One region of the Sutcliffiella sp. NC1 genome, then DNA from elsewhere that is predicted to be linked to it. Evidence: a T-box and tRNA genes for the amino acid it is inferred to sense, from the RefSeq annotation. Region 1 holds a T-box; the other holds one or more tRNA genes.

Region 1 (9,444 bases):
ATGTTAATCCCATTAAAGCAACACCGACTAACGTAATAGCTGAACCCCAAATCATCGGTTTTTTGGCACCTGTATTTTGCATGATCTTTTCACCAACACGAATCATACCTAAAACCGCTATTAAATAACCGATAGAAAGTAAACCAGATTGAAATGCAGTAAAACCGCGACCTACTTGTACATACGTATTAGCAACGATTAATGTCCCTGCTACAGCATTTAATAAAAAGTTTGAAATGGTTGCTCCCGTATATGGTTTGTTTTTAAATAATTCAAAATCAATAAGAGCATTTTTCCTTTTTGCTTCGTATTTAACAAATATGATAACTCCAAGAACGGATGCTACTCCTAATAATATTGTTGGTAAACTTGTCCAACCTAAGTCAGCACCTTGTGTTATTAATATGTTAATCGCTAACATCGTAACGATAAATATCCCTAATCCACCGAAATCGAACTTAAATTTACCTGTTGTTTTTGCTTTGCTTTCTGGTACCTCTTTAATTAGCCACATCGCTAAAAGTGCGAAAATGATAGAGAAAATGAATATCCATTTCCATCCCATATATGTTGCAATTGCACCACCGGCAAAAGAAGTAATACCAGAACCTCCCCAAGAACCGATAGACCAAAAACTAAGTGCACGTTGTCTTTCAGCACCTTCAAAATATGCTTTCATTAAAGCAATAGTAGCGGGCATGATACAGGCAGCAGATAAACCTTGCAGTATACGACCAATAATTAGTAATGTTGCCCCTTGTGCAAGTACTAAACATAATGAACCGATTACACTTAAAATAAGACCAATATACGTAATTTTCTTTCTTCCCATTCTATCAGCTAATCCACCTGCAACAACAATGAACATACCGGAAAAGAGAGAAGTTAAACTTATCGCTATATTTAATGCCCCTAGTTCAATACCTAAATCGGCTTGGACCGCGGGTACGATATTTACCATCGCTTGAGCAAATAACCAAAATGTAATAACACCAAATACAATACCTGCAATCATCTTATTCGTACCTTTATAGTTGGTAGCTTCCATGATGATCCTCCTTTAAAAATAAGAATATTGTTTCTTAGAGTAATGATTACTTGAATTTTTATTTAATAAGCAGCTTATTAACATACTTTTATTTTAAAAGAGATAATGAAAACGTATAAGTTATTACTTGCTCAGTTTTTCACAAACTCACACCCACTTCTTTATCACCAAATTAAATAGGTAAAAAAATGACGGCTATTTTTTTACCAATATAAATAGAACCAATGCTCGACACATTGATTCCTTCATAATAGTACTGCTTACGTGATTATTTTACGTATTTCAAAAAAATGGATTGCGTTAAAAGTTAAATAGGAATAAAACGACCACTCTTTGTCGAAGGACTTATCAAAGATTTCCAAGGATGGTTGACTAGTTTCGACGATATATTGAATCACTTCTTCATCAATACCATATTTACTATTTAAATTTCGCCATTGATTATAAAGTGCTCCGTGCTCCTTATCAAAAATATGTTTTCTAATTTGATACTCACCTGGTTCAAGATTTGATATCGTGACGTGAATATCTTTATTTAACTTCTTTAACAATGTTTCTTCCGTCGAATAATAAGGATTCACATTCGTATAGTTCATTAATACGAGCTGATAACCCCATTCATTTTCCGTCATGACATATTCGTTACCTTTTACAATTATTTCGCCTTGGAGTCTCCGCAAAAATTGTAGGGCAAAAAACGCTGGGCGCTTTCCACTAAAATAGTGATAAAGCTCCATTCCTTCCATACTAATTCCTCTGTTTTTCACTCGATTTTCATGCAGTTCTGTATTAATCCAAAAGCCAATTGATTCAACTTCCTTTGCAACCTCAAGAGCACTTTTAAAAACTAGCGCTCCGCGAAAAAATGTACCGTTTGTATAGCGAGTATTACCTGTCAACGTATTCCAGCTGACAAGGTGTAGTGGCTTTTCTTTATGATTTTTTCTTATATAGTTTTTAAACTTACCGGTTTTTTCGATTATATAGTTTTCCGCTAGCGCAAACCTCTCATCCTCTAAGTTTTCAAAATCTATTATTTCATTTTGGTTCGTTTCATAGCCAAAAAAATCGATTGGAACGTTCTTTTCTAATATCCACTCATGTTTTTTATTAGCTTTTTCATCCCTATAGGAAAAAGGAAAAAACACTCCTACATTTGTTTTAGGTATGAGACGTTTTATTGTTTGATACAACTTTAAATAAACACGGCTCATCTCCGCTTCACTGACAACGGTTGTAGCAGGTTCATAAAACATAAATTTCCAAGATTGCAAAAATGATCTCCCATTTACATTAAGACAATGCTTTAGGACGCCCTCTAGTTCTTTAAAATACTGCTGTTCATTTTCTGTTATTTCTTGATAATCTACACTTATAAATAAGGAGATTCCATGTTTTTGTAGGAAGGCTAGTGCAAAATCAGCATTATAATAAGGAGAAGTTGTTGCAACATCTTCGTCTGTTTCTACCGCAGGTGTTATCGTTGAACCATAAATTAGTCTGCTAACAGATACATAGTCTAATCCTAAATATTTTTTTGTCATTAACAATTGGGATCTGACGTCTTCTCTTAATACTTCTTTTAATTCCCCAATAGATAGACTATGGTTAGGAGTCACAATTTCTTCCTTTTGGTTTTTGTATAGTGAAACATCAATGATTAATTCCTCTGAACGCCACTCTGTATTTTCAAAAGAATCTATGACGTCCTCATTAAGGAAGATTTGCAGCTTTTTCAAAATATCCCTTGATTGCTTTAGTTCTAACGTATCTTCATGACTATGAATTTTTACAACATCCGTTACACTTTTTTGATGTTTTTCTCGATAAATTTTTGGTGTGTCATTATATGTTTCTTTAAATAAAGTCGTAAAAGATTTAGCACTTGGAAAACCATTATCAATAGCAATCTGTCCAATAGGATGCGACGTATACAGCAAATCCTTCACTGCATGATTAAGTCTTATTTTCGTTAAATAGCGATTAAAACCAATATCCATTTCTTGCTTAAAGTAACGCGATAAATAACTCGCTGAAATATAAAATTTCTTAGCCGTATCTTCTAGTGTAATTGCTTCTCTAAAGTTTTCTTCTATATATGTAATGACTTGTGTAATACGTGGATTATCTAAATTATGTTTTTCCGTGCTTAGCGCTTTTTGTTTAAAGCCACGTATTAAAATTAATAATATTTTACTTAAATAGGACTGCATTTCAACCTTATAGCTTTCATCTCTTCGATAATTAGAAATTAACATCTCCGCAAGCAACTTTCTTATAGACTTAACTAAATGTACGCGACCCATATCAATTTCTTTAGAAAAGCATTCAAAGCGATAATCTTTATAAGCTGGGTAGTATTTATCCATATATTCGTTTGATAGAGTAACAACTACCACTTTATTTTTATTATTACTCTCAATTTGATAAAGTTGATTTTGATTAATAACTAATAAATCTTTTTCTTCTAACGTATAGAAACGGCTATTAGTTTCGACTGTTAGTTCCCCGTTTATTAGCATCATAATTTGGAGACCTTGGTTTAACTTCGGATTTAATAATTGAAATTCTTGTAAGCTTATTGAATAATCAGTTTCTTGAAACATTTTGTTTCCTCACTTATTTTTTGTTTTTTCAACCTTAAACCTTTTTCCGTTAACAATTAAAGGAATTATATTACTTTCTCCCTTGCATTTCCTTTTAAGACTATTTATAATATATAAAAATAACATAAAAAATTAAATAACCTAGCAATGAAAAAGGCGTAGTACGGTTTATCCACTGATTTTTAGAGAGCTTGTGGTTGGTGAGAACAAGCATCAAGGTAAAACGGAATTGGACTTTCGAGCTATTTAACGATTAAAGTGATCTTGCGGCATTGTCTGTAAGATAACAAGGGTGGCACCGCGGTTCATTCGTCCCTTTTTTAGGGATGAATGGGCCTTTTTGTATTTGTATTAATTTTTATAAGGAGTGTTTTTACTATGAAAACTATATTCTCTGGGATTCAACCGAGTGGTAACGTTACGTTAGGAAATTATATTGGAGCTATGAAGCAGTTTGTGGAATTACAAGATGATTATAACTGCTATTTCTGTATCGTTGACCAGCATGCGATTACCGTTCATCAAGATCCTCAACAGTTAAGAAAAAGTATTAAAAGCTTAGCAGCTCTATACGTAGCAATAGGACTAGACCCTGAACGCGCAACACTGTTCATTCAATCAGAAGTACCAGCACATGCCCAACTTGGCTGGATTATGCAATGTGTTGCGTACATTGGTGAACTGGAACGAATGACTCAATTTAAAGATAAGTCACAAGGTAGTGAAGCAGTTTCAGCTGGATTATTAACATATCCTCCATTAATGGCTGCTGATATTCTTCTATATAATACAGATGTTGTCCCAGTTGGCGAGGACCAAAAACAACATTTAGAGATTACACGAGATTTAGCGGAGCGATTTAATAAAAAATATCGAGAAGTGTTCACAATACCAGAAGTAAAAATCCCTAAAGTTGGAGCTAGAATTATGTCGTTACAAGAGCCAACTAAAAAGATGAGTAAGTCAGATCCAAATCAAAAATCGTTCATCACCTTGTTAGATGAACCAAAGCAAATTATTAAGAAAATTAAAAGTGCTGTAACCGATAGTGAAGGCATTGTAAAATACGATAAAGAAAATAAACCTGGTGTATCTAATTTACTATCCATTTACTCTATTTTAGCTAACGTAACAATTGAAGAATTAGAGCAAAAGTATGAAGGAAAAGGGTACGGTGATTTCAAACAAGATCTAGCTAACGTTGTAGTAGACGCATTGGCACCAATTCAAGAAAGATATAACGAGCTAATAAACTCCGACGAGTTAGATCAAATTTTAGATGCAGGCGCTGAAAAGGCAAATAAAGTAGCCTTCAAGATGATTAAAAAAGTAGAAAAAGCGATGGGACTAGGAAGAAAAAGATAATATATATTCTATTAAAGCAAAATAGAGCGATGCAATTTTGGCATCGCTCTTATTTTTAGTTTACTTTTGGCTGTTGTTCCATGTCCCACAATTTTTCAAAGAATGGTTGTCCTTTTATAATATGTTCGCACAGCTCTTCGTGTTTCTCTGTCCAACCACTTTTTAATTCCGAATATAGCTGTTCCCATACTTCATGAAAATCCATACATTGAATCATTTCGTATGACACTGGATTCCATTCTGTATACCAATATCTTATTTCTGCTGTATTTTTCGTAGTTTTTAATTGATCTAATGCCATAAATAACAATTGTTTCAATTGTCTTTCTTTTCTAGTCAATCCTTTCATCATATCTGGTGAAGGCGACAGAATGTGATATTCTTTATTATTTACACCGTTGAAATCGTACTTTTCTACTTCATGGTTTTCTACCATATCGTAAACTAGTTGTTCTTGTCTTGGTATTAATCTGCTTTTTCGTATCGGTATGTTATAGCCGATCGTATCTACTGCTAATATACCTTGTCCATCTGTAACGATAAAACAATAGTCTTGCTGAATCCGTTCATGATTTTTCCTAATGTAGCTCTTCTGAAAAACGTCTTCTAGTAATTTCGCAGGAAGCTCTTGTAAATCATTTTCGATATAATGGAATAAAACACTTTCTACAAAAAGTAATGGAACTTGATCTAGTAACTCTACGCTGTCTTCTTTTCTCCATTCATGAAAATGACAAACATTATAGCCATTCTCTTCACCTTCAAACCAATTCACCCAAACATCATGGAGATATAACATGACTAACCCCTCACTTTATTTCTACTCGTTATTATCCATAAGTATAGGCAGACAAGTTCAAATTTATTCCATAATCTATATATTCATGGAAGTTTAATTAGAGGATTTTTTTCCATCAGGGGTGTAAATACTTGAAGCAACAATTAGTAGACCTATCGGTAAGAGGTAACATTCTGGTCGTTTTAATATGAATAAAAGGTAGCCTTTTAAATCTACTCCGTTTACAAATAAGTTTAAATAGGCAAGTGTACTTATGCCTCCAGCAACGGCTGAGCCAAAACCTACTAAAAATATAAATGCTCTAATCATCTCTATCACTAACAATCTTCGTTATCATACTCGTTCCTCCTTGTCCTACTCTTTATTTACTATATTCTATGAGAGGTTGTGAAAAAAATGATAAAAATAAGGAGAAATAGGCACGTAATCTTGTAAGTAAGTTGAGTTGGAGGCGCTTTTCAGTAGGTCAACCTTGGAAATTTTTACTGTTTTTAAGTTAGTCCGTTTCACTTCGCTACAGACACTTGCTTTCCGCGGGGAGAAACGGAAGCCTCCTTGGCGCAAGCGCCTGCGGGGTCTCCCGATTCCTCTTCTTCCCGCTGGAGTCCAGTGTCTTCCGCTGCGTTCCACTCACGATTCTAAACCTTAAGTACAAACCTTTAACCTTAAAACCGTTCAAAAACTGAAAAACTATTTTCATTCGCAACGTTGCACATTTTCACTTTCATAGGTGTCTATCTTGGGAATAATTTAGGGTTTGAGCTTGATTTTTGCACTACATTTCTAAACTTCGAAAGGGGAAATTTTCCGGAAGTTTAAAACAAGTACGAGAAATATATGTATATCCTAAAGTTGTCTCATTTTATATTCTTTCTAAATATAAAAAAGTAGAAAAGCCAAGATTGGCATCTTGACTTTTCTACTTTTCTAAAGTTTTTGGATCTAACGCGTCACGTAGACCGTCTCCTATAAAGTTAAACGCTAGTACTGTAAATAAAATCATTAGACCTGGGAATAAAGGATACCATGGATGCTTTAACATAATCGTAAAGTTTTGAGCATCTTGTAACATATTACCCCAACTTGGTGTAGGTGGTTGAATTCCAAGACCTAAATAACTTAATGTAGATTCTGCTAAAATTACTCCTCCTACCGATAACGTTGCTGCTACTATAATTGGTCCTAAAGCATTTGGTAAAATATGCGAGAATATAATTACATAGCTTCTTGTTCCTATTGTTTTTGCAGCTAATACGAATTCACGAGTACGAAGGGATAGAAACTCTCCACGAACTAGACGTGCTGTTCCAGTCCAACCAGTAAGCGCAAAAATGATAATTAACTTATCTAATCCTGGCTCAAAGATTGTTACTAACGTAATTAATAAGAATATGTTCGGGATTGAAATTACTACGTCAACGACACGCATTAAAAACGCATCTATTTTTCCACCGAAATATCCTGCAACTGCTCCAATAACCGTACCAATCGTAATTGCCCCTGCAACGGAAGCGAAACCTACCATTAAGGAGACTCTAGCTCCGTATAAAATTCTAGCAAATACGTCACGACCATATCGATCTGTTCCTAACCAATGTTCTGCGTTTGGAGCCTGTAATCGATTAAGTAAGTTTTGCTGTTGATAAGGGAATTGTGTAACTAATGGTGCAAAAAGTGCTAGCCCCATAATAATCATTAAAATTATTGCCCCAACAACTGCTAGCTTATTGTTGAAAAACTTTCTAACAGTAATTTTCAGTAACGTATCCTGTTTATTTTTCTTGGGGTCTAACGATAAATTGGAATTAGGTTGTGTAGATGGTTGTGTTTGCATCGATGCTCCCCCTTTTAGTATTCAATACGCGGATCAAATACAGCGTAAAGTATATCAGCGATTAAGTTTCCAATTACAACAAGTACTGCAGAAATAACCGTAAGTCCCATTATTACAGGATAATCACGTTGGAATGCTGAATCGATAAATAACATTCCGATTCCTGGCCATGCAAAAATACGTTCTACAACAACAGATCCGCCAATAAAAGAAGGAAGCATTAAACCGAAGATTGTAATAATCGGAATTAAACCGTTACGTAATCCATGTTTATACACTACTTTGTTTTCTTTTAATCCTTTCGCTCTTGCTGTACGCATATAATCTTGCCTTAAAACTTCAAGCATACTAGATCTTGTATAACGTGTTAAACCAGCCATATCAGCTGTAGCTAAAACTAATGCAGGCATGATTAAGTGATGTATTCTGTCCCAAATACTAAAAGGTGCATTTAATGTAGCGACTCCACCAGTAGGCATCCATCCGAGCTGAACAGAAAATAGCATAATCATCATTAAACCGATCCAAAAGTTCGGAGTTGCTAGTCCTAAAAATGATGTCACTGTTACGGTGTAATCAGTTAAAGTGTATTGCTTCCTGGCCGAAATAATACCGAATGGTATCGATATAATTAATGCCAAAACTGTGGAAACTACCATTAGTAATAATGTGTTTGGTAAACGGTTCATGATCATTTCACTTACAGGTACACCACGACGAATTAAAGAGTTCCCAAAATCACCCTGAACCATATTACCAACCCATTTTAAATATTGAACATGAACTGGGTCATTTAAACCGTACTTTTCTTCAAATGCTGCTAAATCACCTTTACTAATGTTAGGGTCTAACATTAAGGAAGATGGTCCACCTGGAGCCATTTTGATGATCGCAAATGACAGAATAGTAATCCCAAACAATAACGGAATTGCCATTAAACAACGGCGAATAATATATGAGATCATAGCTGATTCTCCTTTTCTGTCTAAACTTTATGCGGGCTATTTTTAGCTTATATTAATACTGTAATGTGAACAGCATTGCTTTCAAATTCAACTTACATTCGACAAATTTTGTACAAATTTGAAGAAAAAAGGGAAAGGGACAACCCCTTCCCCTATTTCCTATATAACTATATTTTAGTTATTAGTTATTATTGTTTTAACCACCATTTGTGGATGTTGTAGTACTCTAAACGCGCATGGAACTCAAAGCCTTCTAAGTTTACAGGCATTGCACGGTGTGCGTTTGGATAGTATAAGAAAGTATATGGTTGATCTTCAGCGATCAATGCATTAGCTTGCTTAATATAATCCGCACGCTCATCACGGTCCATAGTAGACATGTTTAGATCCATTAACTCGTCAGCCTCTGGGTTAGAGTATGCAACGAAGTTTAAGCCTTCTTCAATTTCTTTAGAGTGGAAAATACCACTTGGATCTGGATCTGTAGATAATGCCCATCCTAAGATGATTGCATCGAAGTTCCAAGCTGGTGGGTTAACATCAGCTAAGAATGCAGACCATTCCATAATTTCAGGTTTTACTTCAATACCGATTTGAGCGAATTGCTCTTGAACTACAACCGCGATATCTTCACGGATTTTGTTACCTTGGTTCGTTTTTAAGCTGAAAGAGAATTTAACTCCGTCTTTCTCAAGGATGCCGTCAGCACCTGGAGTCCAACCAGCTTCTTCTAACATTTGTTTTGCTTTGTCTACATCGTAGTCAAATTTAGGAACGTTCTCGTCATAAGCCCAGCTTAATGGAGACTCAGGTACGTGAGCAACTTC
Region 2 (9,444 bases), 320 kb from region 1:
GGCGAAGTATAGGGGCTGACGCCTGCCCGGTGCTGGAAGGTTAAGGGGAAAGGTTAGCGCCTCGGCGCGAAGCTTTGAACCGAAGCCCCAGTAAACGGCGGCCGTAACTATAACGGTCCTAAGGTAGCGAAATTCCTTGTCGGGTAAGTTCCGACCCGCACGAAAGGCGTAACGATCTGGGCACTGTCTCAACCAGAGACTCGGTGAAATTATAGTACCTGTGAAGATGCAGGTTACCCGCGACAGGACGGAAAGACCCCGTGGAGCTTTACTGTAGCCTGATATTGAATTTTGGTACAGCTTGTACAGGATAGGTAGGAGCCTGAGAAGCCGGAGCGCTAGCTTCGGTGGAGGCGTCGGTGGGATACTACCCTGGCTGTATTGAAATTCTAACCCGCGAGCCTTATCGGCTCGGGAGACAGTGTCAGGTGGGCAGTTTGACTGGGGCGGTCGCCTCCTAAAGAGTAACGGAGGCGCCCAAAGGTTCCCTCAGAATGGTTGGAAATCATTCGTAGAGTGTAAAGGCACAAGGGAGCTTGACTGCGAGACCTACAAGTCGAGCAGGGACGAAAGTCGGGCTTAGTGATCCGGTGGTTCCGCATGGAAGGGCCATCGCTCAACGGATAAAAGCTACCCCGGGGATAACAGGCTTATCTCCCCCAAGAGTCCACATCGACGGGGAGGTTTGGCACCTCGATGTCGGCTCATCGCATCCTGGGGCTGTAGTCGGTCCCAAGGGTTGGGCTGTTCGCCCATTAAAGCGGTACGCGAGCTGGGTTCAGAACGTCGTGAGACAGTTCGGTCCCTATCCGTCGTGGGCGTAGGAAATTTGAGAGGAGCTGTCCTTAGTACGAGAGGACCGGGATGGACGCACCGCTGGTGTACCAGTTGTCTTGCCAAAGGCATAGCTGGGTAGCTACGTGCGGACGGGATAAGTGCTGAAAGCATCTAAGCATGAAGCCCCCCTCAAGATGAGATTTCCTTTAGCGCAAGCTAGTAAGATCCCTGAAAGATGATCAGGTTGATAGGTTCGAGGTGGAAGCGTGGCGACACGTGTAGCTGACGAATACTAATCGATCGAGGACTTAACCAATTTAAATGAACGATATGAACGATCTTGATGAAAAATATTATCTAGTTTTGAGAGAACAAAAAAAACTCTTGATTTTCTCATAAAATATATTATAATAGTATTTGTCCTTAAAAAAATGTCTGGTAATGATGGCGAAGAGGTCACACCCGTTCCCATACCGAACACGGAAGTTAAGCTCTTCAGCGCCGATGGTAGTTGGGGGCTGTCCCCCTGCGAGAGTAGGACGTTGCCAGGCTGAAGGATATAATTCTTCTATTCCACCATAGCTCAGCGGTAGAGCATTCGGCTGTTAACCGAAGGGTCGTAGGTTCGAATCCTACTGGTGGAGCCATTATGGAGAGCTGTCCGAGTGGCCGAAGGAGCACGATTGGAAATCGTGTAGACGGTTACCGCCGTCTCAAGGGTTCAAATCCCTTGCTCTCCGCCATTCTTAAACTCTTACAATTATGGCCCGTTGGTCAAGCGGTTAAGACACCGCCCTTTCACGGCGGTAACACGGGTTCGAATCCCGTACGGGTCACCATTATATATTGGAGGATTAGCTCAGCTGGGAGAGCACCTGCCTTACAAGCAGGGGGTCGGCGGTTCGATCCCGTCATCCTCCACCATAAATTATAAGATTAATATCGTCGCGGGGTGGAGCAGTCCGGTAGCTCGTCGGGCTCATAACCCGAAGGTCGCAGGTTCAAATCCTGTCCCCGCAACCAGGTCCCGTGGTGTAGCGGTTAACATGCCTGCCTGTCACGCAGGAGATCGCGGGTTCGATTCCCGTCGGGACCGCCATTATAATTTAAAGTTAGGCTCGGTAGCTCAGTCGGTAGAGCAATGGACTGAAAATCCATGTGTCGGCGGTTCGATTCCGTCCCGAGCCACCATTTAAATTATAAAAAGAAATAATTGCATTTAATATATGCCGGTGTAGCTCAGTTGGTAGAGCAACTGACTTGTAATCAGTAGGTCGTGGGTTCGACTCCTATCGCCGGCACCATCCTTACTGGAGGGGTAGCGAAGTGGCTAAACGCGGCGGACTGTAAATCCGCTCCCTTGGGTTCGGCGGTTCGAATCCGTCCCCCTCCACCATTTTAAATTAAGTTGTAACAATTCTTACTATAGGGGCATAGTTTAACGGTAGAACAGAGGTCTCCAAAACCTCCGGTGTGGGTTCGATTCCTACTGCCCCTGCCAATTATAAAACAAAACTTAACATTATGGCGGTTGTGGCGAAGTGGTTAACGCACCAGATTGTGGCTCTGGCACTCGTGGGTTCGATTCCCATCAATCGCCCCAACATTATAAAATTATTGGGCTATAGCCAAGCGGTAAGGCAACGGACTTTGACTCCGTCATGCGTTGGTTCGAATCCAGCTAGCCCAGCCAATTTTGCGGAAGTAGTTCAGTGGTAGAACACCACCTTGCCAAGGTGGGGGTCGCGGGTTCGAATCCCGTCTTCCGCTCCAATACATTAGGCGGCATAGCCAAGTGGTAAGGCAGAGGTCTGCAAAACCTTTACCACCGGTTCGAATCCGGTTGCCGCCTCCACTAATAAATGCCAAACAGTGTTACAAGCCGGGGTGGCGGAACTGGCAGACGCACAGGACTTAAAATCCTGCGGTAGGTGACTACCGTACCGGTTCGATTCCGGTCCTCGGCACCATTTTTTATTTTAATACTGTTTACGCCGGTGTGGCGGAATTGGCAGACGCGCACGACTCAAAATCGTGTTCCTTCGGAGTGTCGGTTCGAACCCGACCACCGGTATTAATTAAGAATAGGCCAGTGCGGGTGTAGTTTAATGGTAAAACCTCAGCCTTCCAAGCTGATGTCGTGGGTTCGATTCCCATCACCCGCTCCATACATAGTGAGTAACGTAGTGTTTCGTTAAACAAATTAACGATGCATTACGTTTTTTTGTTTACCCACTATGGATACTTTTAATCTAATATGTTAAAGAACAAAAAAAGAATTCATTAATAAAATGAATTCTTTATGATACTAGATTTACTTTAAAATTCCCGCCGTTAATTTGTACAAACATAGAAGCAACACTCTCTAGCATCTTTACTGCTTCATTATTTTCAATAGATGGAAGTAAATAAACAAGTTGAATGGCATCAGTAGTTGCTTCTGAAATAGGGGATCTAGTACTATCAATGTAAGGACTTCCGAACGGGCCATTTTCGTCAGCAGTATGAAGGATTTTATCAAGACTGATTATTCTACCGTTTAAACCAGTATAGTGATCATTTTCTTTTCCAATCATTACTGATAGCTGTCCGTTAAGTTTTGCATTATCATATAAACCAAAAGGAATTGAATACTTTAACGAAAAAAAATTATTAATGTCTACGCCAGAGTTTACAGGTTCAAGAAACTGACCTTTTTTAATCCTTCTATATAGCGCTTCGGCGGATGGGCGGTACCTACTCGGATCAGTACCAGTTTGTTTGAAAATCTTTCTCCATTCCGCTATTCCGTGAACACTTTTTAGTTCTTGATCAAGTAAATCAAAGTATATTGATTCTTGAAAAAGGCGAAATCTACCTTTAAACATTTGGGGTGTAGTGCTTATAGTTGTATTTTCATATTCAATATAACCTAACTTAAAATTTGGAATAGCTTTTTTTACTTCATTATGTATTGTAATCATTATACCGCTTCCTTTATTTCCATGTTTATATTAGTTTACCACACATTAAATGAATAGTTAAAAATGTTAGCAAAGGAGGTGCATACATTGAATTTTACTAAATTAAAAGAAGAAATTATTCAATACAGTAAGCAAATTGGCATTGATAAAATTGGTTTTACAAGTGCAAGTCCTTTTGTTGAATTGAAGGAACGGTTGAGAGTACAGCAAGAAAATGGGTACCAATCAGGTTTTGAAGAAAGTGATATTGAAAAGCGAACGAATCCTCAGCTTTTACTCCCTCAAGCAAAATCTATTATTGCGATTGCGATTGCTTACCCATCAAAAATGAAAGATGCACCTCGTAGTACGAGGAAGGACCCACGGGGTATTTTTTGCAGGGCATCATGGGGAACAGATTATCACCTTGTACTGAGAGATCGCTTAAGTAAATTAGAAGAATTCATTAAACAAAAAGTCCCAGAAGCAACATTAAAATCAATGGTCGATACAGGTGAGCTTGCAGATCGAGCAGTTGCCGAAAGAGCAGGTATCGGGTGGAGTGGTAAAAACTGTGCCATTATTACGCCAGAATTTGGTTCCTACGTGTATTTAGGTGAAATGATTACAAATATACCATTTGATCCAGATCAATCGATTGAAGACCGTTGTGGGTCGTGTAATAAGTGTGTGGATGCTTGTCCAACCGGTGCATTAATTCAAGGAGGGCAACTCGATTCTAACAAGTGCATTGCCTTTTTAACACAGACGAAAGGCTTTTTAAAAGAAGAATATAGAACAAAACTAGGTAATCGTTTGTATGGTTGTGACACGTGCCAGACGGTATGTCCAGAAAATAAGGGGAAGGACTTTCACCTTCATGCGGAATTAGAACCCGATCCTGAGCTAGTAAAGCCGAGATTAAAGCCTTTGTTAACAATGAGTAATCGAGAGTTTAAAGAAAAATATGGCCATATGTCAGGTTCATGGCGAGGAAAAAAACCAATCCAACGAAATGCAATTATAGCACTAGCCCATTATCGGGATAAAACGGCTGTCCCAGTTCTCCTTGAGCTAATTGAAAATGATCCAAGACCTGTCATTAGAGGGACAGCAGCATGGGCATTAGGTAAAATTGGAGAACAATCTTCCTTACCTCGCTTAATGCACTTAATGGAGAAAGAACAAGATTCAGATGCACGAGAAGAAATGGAGAAGGGAATAGCATTATTGAAGAGTGAGAGTTAACCAATAACTCTCACTTTTTTTCTGTCTTTTTAATGAGACTACTTCTAAAAGCATACAGTGTAAAAAGAAGTTTTCTGGAGGAGTGTATACGATGAATACTCAATTGCAAAGACATGTTGAAATGTTGCTTCAAAGTTATGTATATAGAAGTTCTCAAACTGGTAACTATATTATAAACGACGATACGATAAAGAATAAAAGGGAAATGCACAGAAGAAGAGGGGCAGAGATTGTCAAATGTAACGCAGAAGGGAAAATAAATAAAATTACTCCGATCGGAAGCCAGAAAGAAGTCACATATCAAATTCATATTAGGTATTTAATTAATCATAAGGATAAACTATATTTAGAAGAAGAAATGTTAAATAGAATATCTGTATGGGATGATAATGAAATAGTAACTGATAGACAAGTAATGAATAACGTAGAGCCGATTTACATGCAACCGTTAGAAGAATGTGAAAAGCGGGATTATCGTTTTACTTATGATAGAATGGCTGCTGTTCAATATGCAGAAAGATGGTGGAATAGTTACAATCCTCAGTTTAAAAAATTTGATGTTGATTGTACGAACTACGTTTCTCAATGTGTACACGCAGGTGGGGCCCCAATGGTAGGTTTTCCTAATAAGAGTAGTGGTTGGTGGATGAAAAATAAAGCTTGGAGCTATACATGGTCTGTTGCTCACTCTTTACGCTGGTATTTACCTAATGCAAAAAGTGGCATGAAAGGAAGAGAAGTAACAAGGGCAGCTGATTTAATGCCAGGAGATGTTATTTGTTATGATTTTCAAGGTGATGGGAGATTTGACCATAATACTATCGTAGTTGCCAAGGACCAAGATGGGATGCCGTTAGTAAATGCACATACACATAACAGTAGAATGAGGTATTGGGCATATGAAGACTCGTCAGCGTACACTCCAAATATAAAATATAAGTTCTTTCATATTATTGATCGCAATTAAAATATTGATTATCGAATAAATTAAATGTATTGTTTATATGTATGATTGATTTAAGTAATTTTAGAGGTGAAAAACTTGGGTATACATGTAGTATTATATCAACCAGAAATTCCAGCTAACACAGGAAATATAGCTAGAACTTGTGCAGCAACAAATACAACACTACATTTGATTCGACCGCTTGGATTTTCAACTGACGATAAAATGTTAAAACGGGCAGGTCTTGATTATTGGGAGTTTGTAAATGTTGTTTATTATGATTCACTTGAAGAATTGTTTGAAAAAAACAGTGATGGTGAATTCTTTTTCATTACAAAATTTGGTCAAAAACCACATACTTCCTTTGACTATAGTAATTTGGAAAAAGATTATTTCTTTGTTTTTGGAAGAGAAACAACCGGTCTTCCAAAGGAAGTTATTCAAAAGAACATAGACACTTGCTTACGTTTACCTATGACGACAAATGTAAGGTCGTTAAACTTATCTAATACAGCAGCAATCTTAGTATACGAAGCACTAAGACAACAAGATTATCCTAACCTTTCAATTGAATATCCTGAAATTTAATGAAAAAACGGAGCGTAGAATTAATTCTATACTCCGTTTTCTATTTGTGTCTAAAAAAGCGCTTGTCCTAGTGAATAGGAAAGCGCCGGGGTGTTTCCATTATTTAGTTTTTGCACCAGGTCTATCGTTATAACCAGCAGTGAAAATTGCTGTTAAGAACGCTAGGCATACACCTAAAATTAAAATTGTTCCCATATGTAGCTCCCCCTTTAATAAAGTATATAAGTAAGCATACTATCCATTATTATAACTTAATAAGTAATTATTGTGAATGTAATGTATGAATAAAATTTGACAATATTTCCTTTATTCTATTATGTACCGTATTCTTTAAACTGATTCAAAATTGTTTTTTACAATAATATGGTACTTCCTAAAAAATCGTTGTTATTGTTGCTATATGTAGACAAACCTTACACTTCTGATTTTAATCTTCCTCAAGAAGGTCCTTGAATAATTTTCTTTGAAAAGCATGTTTCAAATAATGACAGCATACATATTATTAATCTTGCTCTTGAAGAGATAAATGGGGGAGGTCCTTATGGATATTTTACGTAAAATTGAAAAGTACAGGGAAGAAGAACAGCGGCTTAAGTGGGAAGGAACCTTCGGCGAGTATTTAAAGTTAATAAAGGAACGCCCGTATATTGCACAATCGGCTCATTCAAGGGTGTACAATATGGTCAAAGATGCAGGAGTAGAAGAGGTTAATGGCAGGAAGGAATATAAATTTTTCAGTAATTCGTTATTTGGGTTAGAAGAAGCATTAGAGAGACTCGTCGAGGAGTATTTTCATCCAGCAGCAAAGAGGCTCGATGTTAGAAAACGTATCCTTTTATTAATGGGTCCTGTAAGTGGAGGGAAATCAACTTTAGTTACAATTTTAAAAAGGGGCTTAGAACAGTATACGCTAACAGACCGTGGTGCTGTTTATGCAATTAAAGGCTGTCCGATGCATGAAGATCCTTTGCATTTAATACCGCATCATTTAAGAGAAGATTTCCATCAAGAGTATGGTATTCGTGTTGAAGGAAACTTATCACCATTAAACATGATGAGACTAGAAAAAGAGTATGGTGGAAGAATTGAAGATGTACTAGTGGAACGAATATTCTTATCGGAAAATCAACGTGTAGGTATTGGAACGTTTAGTCCGTCCGATCCAAAATCACAAGACATTGCTGATTTAACTGGAAGTATTGATTTCTCGACAATTGCAGAATTTGGTTCTGAGTCAGATCCACGGGCATATCGTTTTGATGGTGAACTGAATAAAGCAAACCGCGGTATGATGGAATTTCAGGAGATGTTAAAGTGTGATGAGAAGTTTTTATGGCATTTATTATCATTAACCCAAGAAGGAAACTTCAAAGCTGGGCGTTTTGCATTAATAAGTGCAGATGAATTAATTGTTGCCCATACGAATGAAACAGAGTATCGATCCTTTATTTCTAATAAGAAAAATGAGGCACTTCATTCACGGATTATTGTTATGCCAGTCCCGTATAATTTAAAAGTTACACAAGAAGAGAAAATTTATGAAAAGATGATAAATGAAAGTGATGTGCGTGATGTGCATATTGCACCGCATACGTTACGGGTAGCAGCAATGTTCACAATTTTAACAAGGTTAAAAGAGCCAAAGCGTGGCGACATTGACTTATTAAAGAAAATGAGATTATACGATGGTGAGCAAGTAGAAGGCTTTAACTCAGTGGACGTGGAAGAATTGAAGAAAGAATACAACGATGAGGGAATGAGCGGAATCGATCCTCGATATGTTATAAACCGTATATCTTCCACTATTATTCGAAAAGAAGTACCTTCCATTAATGCATTAGATGTTTTACGCTCATTAAAAGAAGGGTTGGATCAACATCCATCTATTTCGAATGAAGATAGAGAAAGGTATTTGAACTTTATTTCAGTAGCAAGAAAAGAATATGATAACATTGCGAAAAAAGAAGTTCAAAAAGCATTTGTTTATTCATATGAAGAATCTGCTAAAACATTAATGGATAACTATTTAGACAATGTGGAGGCATATTGTAATAGAGTTAAACTACGTGATCCACTTACTGGTGAAGAAATGAATCCAGATGAAAAGTTAATGAGGTCAATTGAGGAGCAAATCGGTATTTCTGAAAATGCAAAAAAAGCATTTCGTGAGGAAATATTAATTCGTATTTCCGCTTATGCGCGAAAAGGGAAGCGATTTGATTATAATTCCCATGAACGACTACGAGAAGCAATCCAGAAGAAGCTATTCGCCGATTTAAAAGATGTGGTGAAAATAACGACATCCTCTAAAACACCGGATGAAACGCAGTTGAAGAAAATAAATGAGGTAGTTGCAAGGCTTATCGATGAGCATGGATATAATTCAACATCAGCGAATGAATTACTTCGTTACGTAGGAAGTTTATTAAATAGATAAAAAAATTAGAGAGTACCTTATGAGCTATTCATTAGCTTTTACGGGTACTCTCTTTTGTTATAAAATATATTACTTACATACTTTTACTTTTTATATCTATAAATTGTTGATCCACATTAACAGGTTTGTTCGTAAATAAGCTTACGAGAACGGTTGCGAGTAATGCAACTAAAAACCCTGGCACTGCTTCGTAGGTAACTCCGAATAATATTTTGGCAAATAACGCTTTTACATCAGGTAAAAAAGCAAAAGTCCATTCAGGCTGCTTTTTAACTAATATAACCGTTATTAATCCGAGGATCATTCCAGTAAGAACACCAGCTTTTGTTGTACCTTTCCAGTACAATGATAGTATTAGTGCTGGGCCGAAGCAGGCTCCAAGTCCGCCAAATGCGAAAAGAACCATCCAAAATACAAATTGTTCTGCGGAAAACGCTAACCATACAGCAAGTAACATAAAACAAGCAATAGATATGCGGCTAAATAATACTAGCTTCTTTTGAGAA

The links. The T-box of region 1 lies ahead of trpS (tryptophan--tRNA ligase). A T-box ahead of a tRNA ligase gene usually reads a tRNA of that ligase, here a tRNA-Trp.
Region 2: it has a tRNA-Trp gene. The T-box ahead of trpS (tryptophan--tRNA ligase) is inferred to sense a tRNA for this amino acid. The anticodon was not compared.

What each region holds. Positions count from the first base shown of each region.
Region 1 is NZ_CP115153.1:1,258,857-1,268,300, reverse strand. It holds gene O1A01_RS06360 (MFS transporter) at 1-1,048, opposite strand, end outside; gene O1A01_RS06355 (helix-turn-helix domain-containing protein) at 1,309-3,654, opposite strand; T-box leader at 3,793-3,974, shown strand; gene trpS (tryptophan--tRNA ligase) at 4,033-5,019, shown strand; gene O1A01_RS06345 (YjbA family protein) at 5,075-5,818, opposite strand; gene O1A01_RS06340 (YuzI family membrane protein) at 5,912-6,127, opposite strand; gene opp4C (oligopeptide ABC transporter permease) at 6,738-7,652, opposite strand; gene O1A01_RS06330 (ABC transporter permease) at 7,667-8,617, opposite strand; gene O1A01_RS06325 (peptide-binding protein) at 8,806-9,444, opposite strand, start outside.
Region 2 is NZ_CP115153.1:936,009-945,452, forward strand. It holds rRNA gene O1A01_RS04645 (23S ribosomal RNA) at 1-1,093, shown strand, start outside; rRNA gene rrf (5S ribosomal RNA) at 1,212-1,328, shown strand; tRNA gene O1A01_RS04655 (tRNA-Asn) at 1,350-1,424, shown strand; tRNA gene O1A01_RS04660 (tRNA-Ser) at 1,429-1,520, shown strand; tRNA gene O1A01_RS04665 (tRNA-Glu) at 1,542-1,616, shown strand; tRNA gene O1A01_RS04670 (tRNA-Val) at 1,626-1,701, shown strand; tRNA gene O1A01_RS04675 (tRNA-Met) at 1,724-1,800, shown strand; tRNA gene O1A01_RS04680 (tRNA-Asp) at 1,801-1,876, shown strand; tRNA gene O1A01_RS04685 (tRNA-Phe) at 1,893-1,968, shown strand; tRNA gene O1A01_RS04690 (tRNA-Thr) at 2,006-2,081, shown strand; tRNA gene O1A01_RS04695 (tRNA-Tyr) at 2,090-2,173, shown strand; tRNA gene O1A01_RS04700 (tRNA-Trp) at 2,205-2,278, shown strand; tRNA gene O1A01_RS04705 (tRNA-His) at 2,305-2,380, shown strand; tRNA gene O1A01_RS04710 (tRNA-Gln) at 2,396-2,470, shown strand; tRNA gene O1A01_RS04715 (tRNA-Gly) at 2,476-2,550, shown strand; tRNA gene O1A01_RS04720 (tRNA-Cys) at 2,559-2,632, shown strand; tRNA gene O1A01_RS04725 (tRNA-Leu) at 2,659-2,747, shown strand; tRNA gene O1A01_RS04730 (tRNA-Leu) at 2,771-2,851, shown strand; tRNA gene O1A01_RS04735 (tRNA-Gly) at 2,872-2,945, shown strand; gene O1A01_RS04740 (B3/B4 domain-containing protein) at 3,078-3,740, opposite strand; gene queG (tRNA epoxyqueuosine(34) reductase QueG) at 3,804-4,967, shown strand; gene O1A01_RS04750 (amidase domain-containing protein) at 5,059-5,934, shown strand; gene trmL (tRNA (uridine(34)/cytosine(34)/5-carboxymethylaminomethyluridine(34)-2'-O)-methyltransferase TrmL) at 6,010-6,501, shown strand; gene O1A01_RS04760 (PrkA family serine protein kinase) at 7,043-8,938, shown strand; gene O1A01_RS04765 (sodium/proline symporter) at 9,012-9,444, opposite strand, start outside.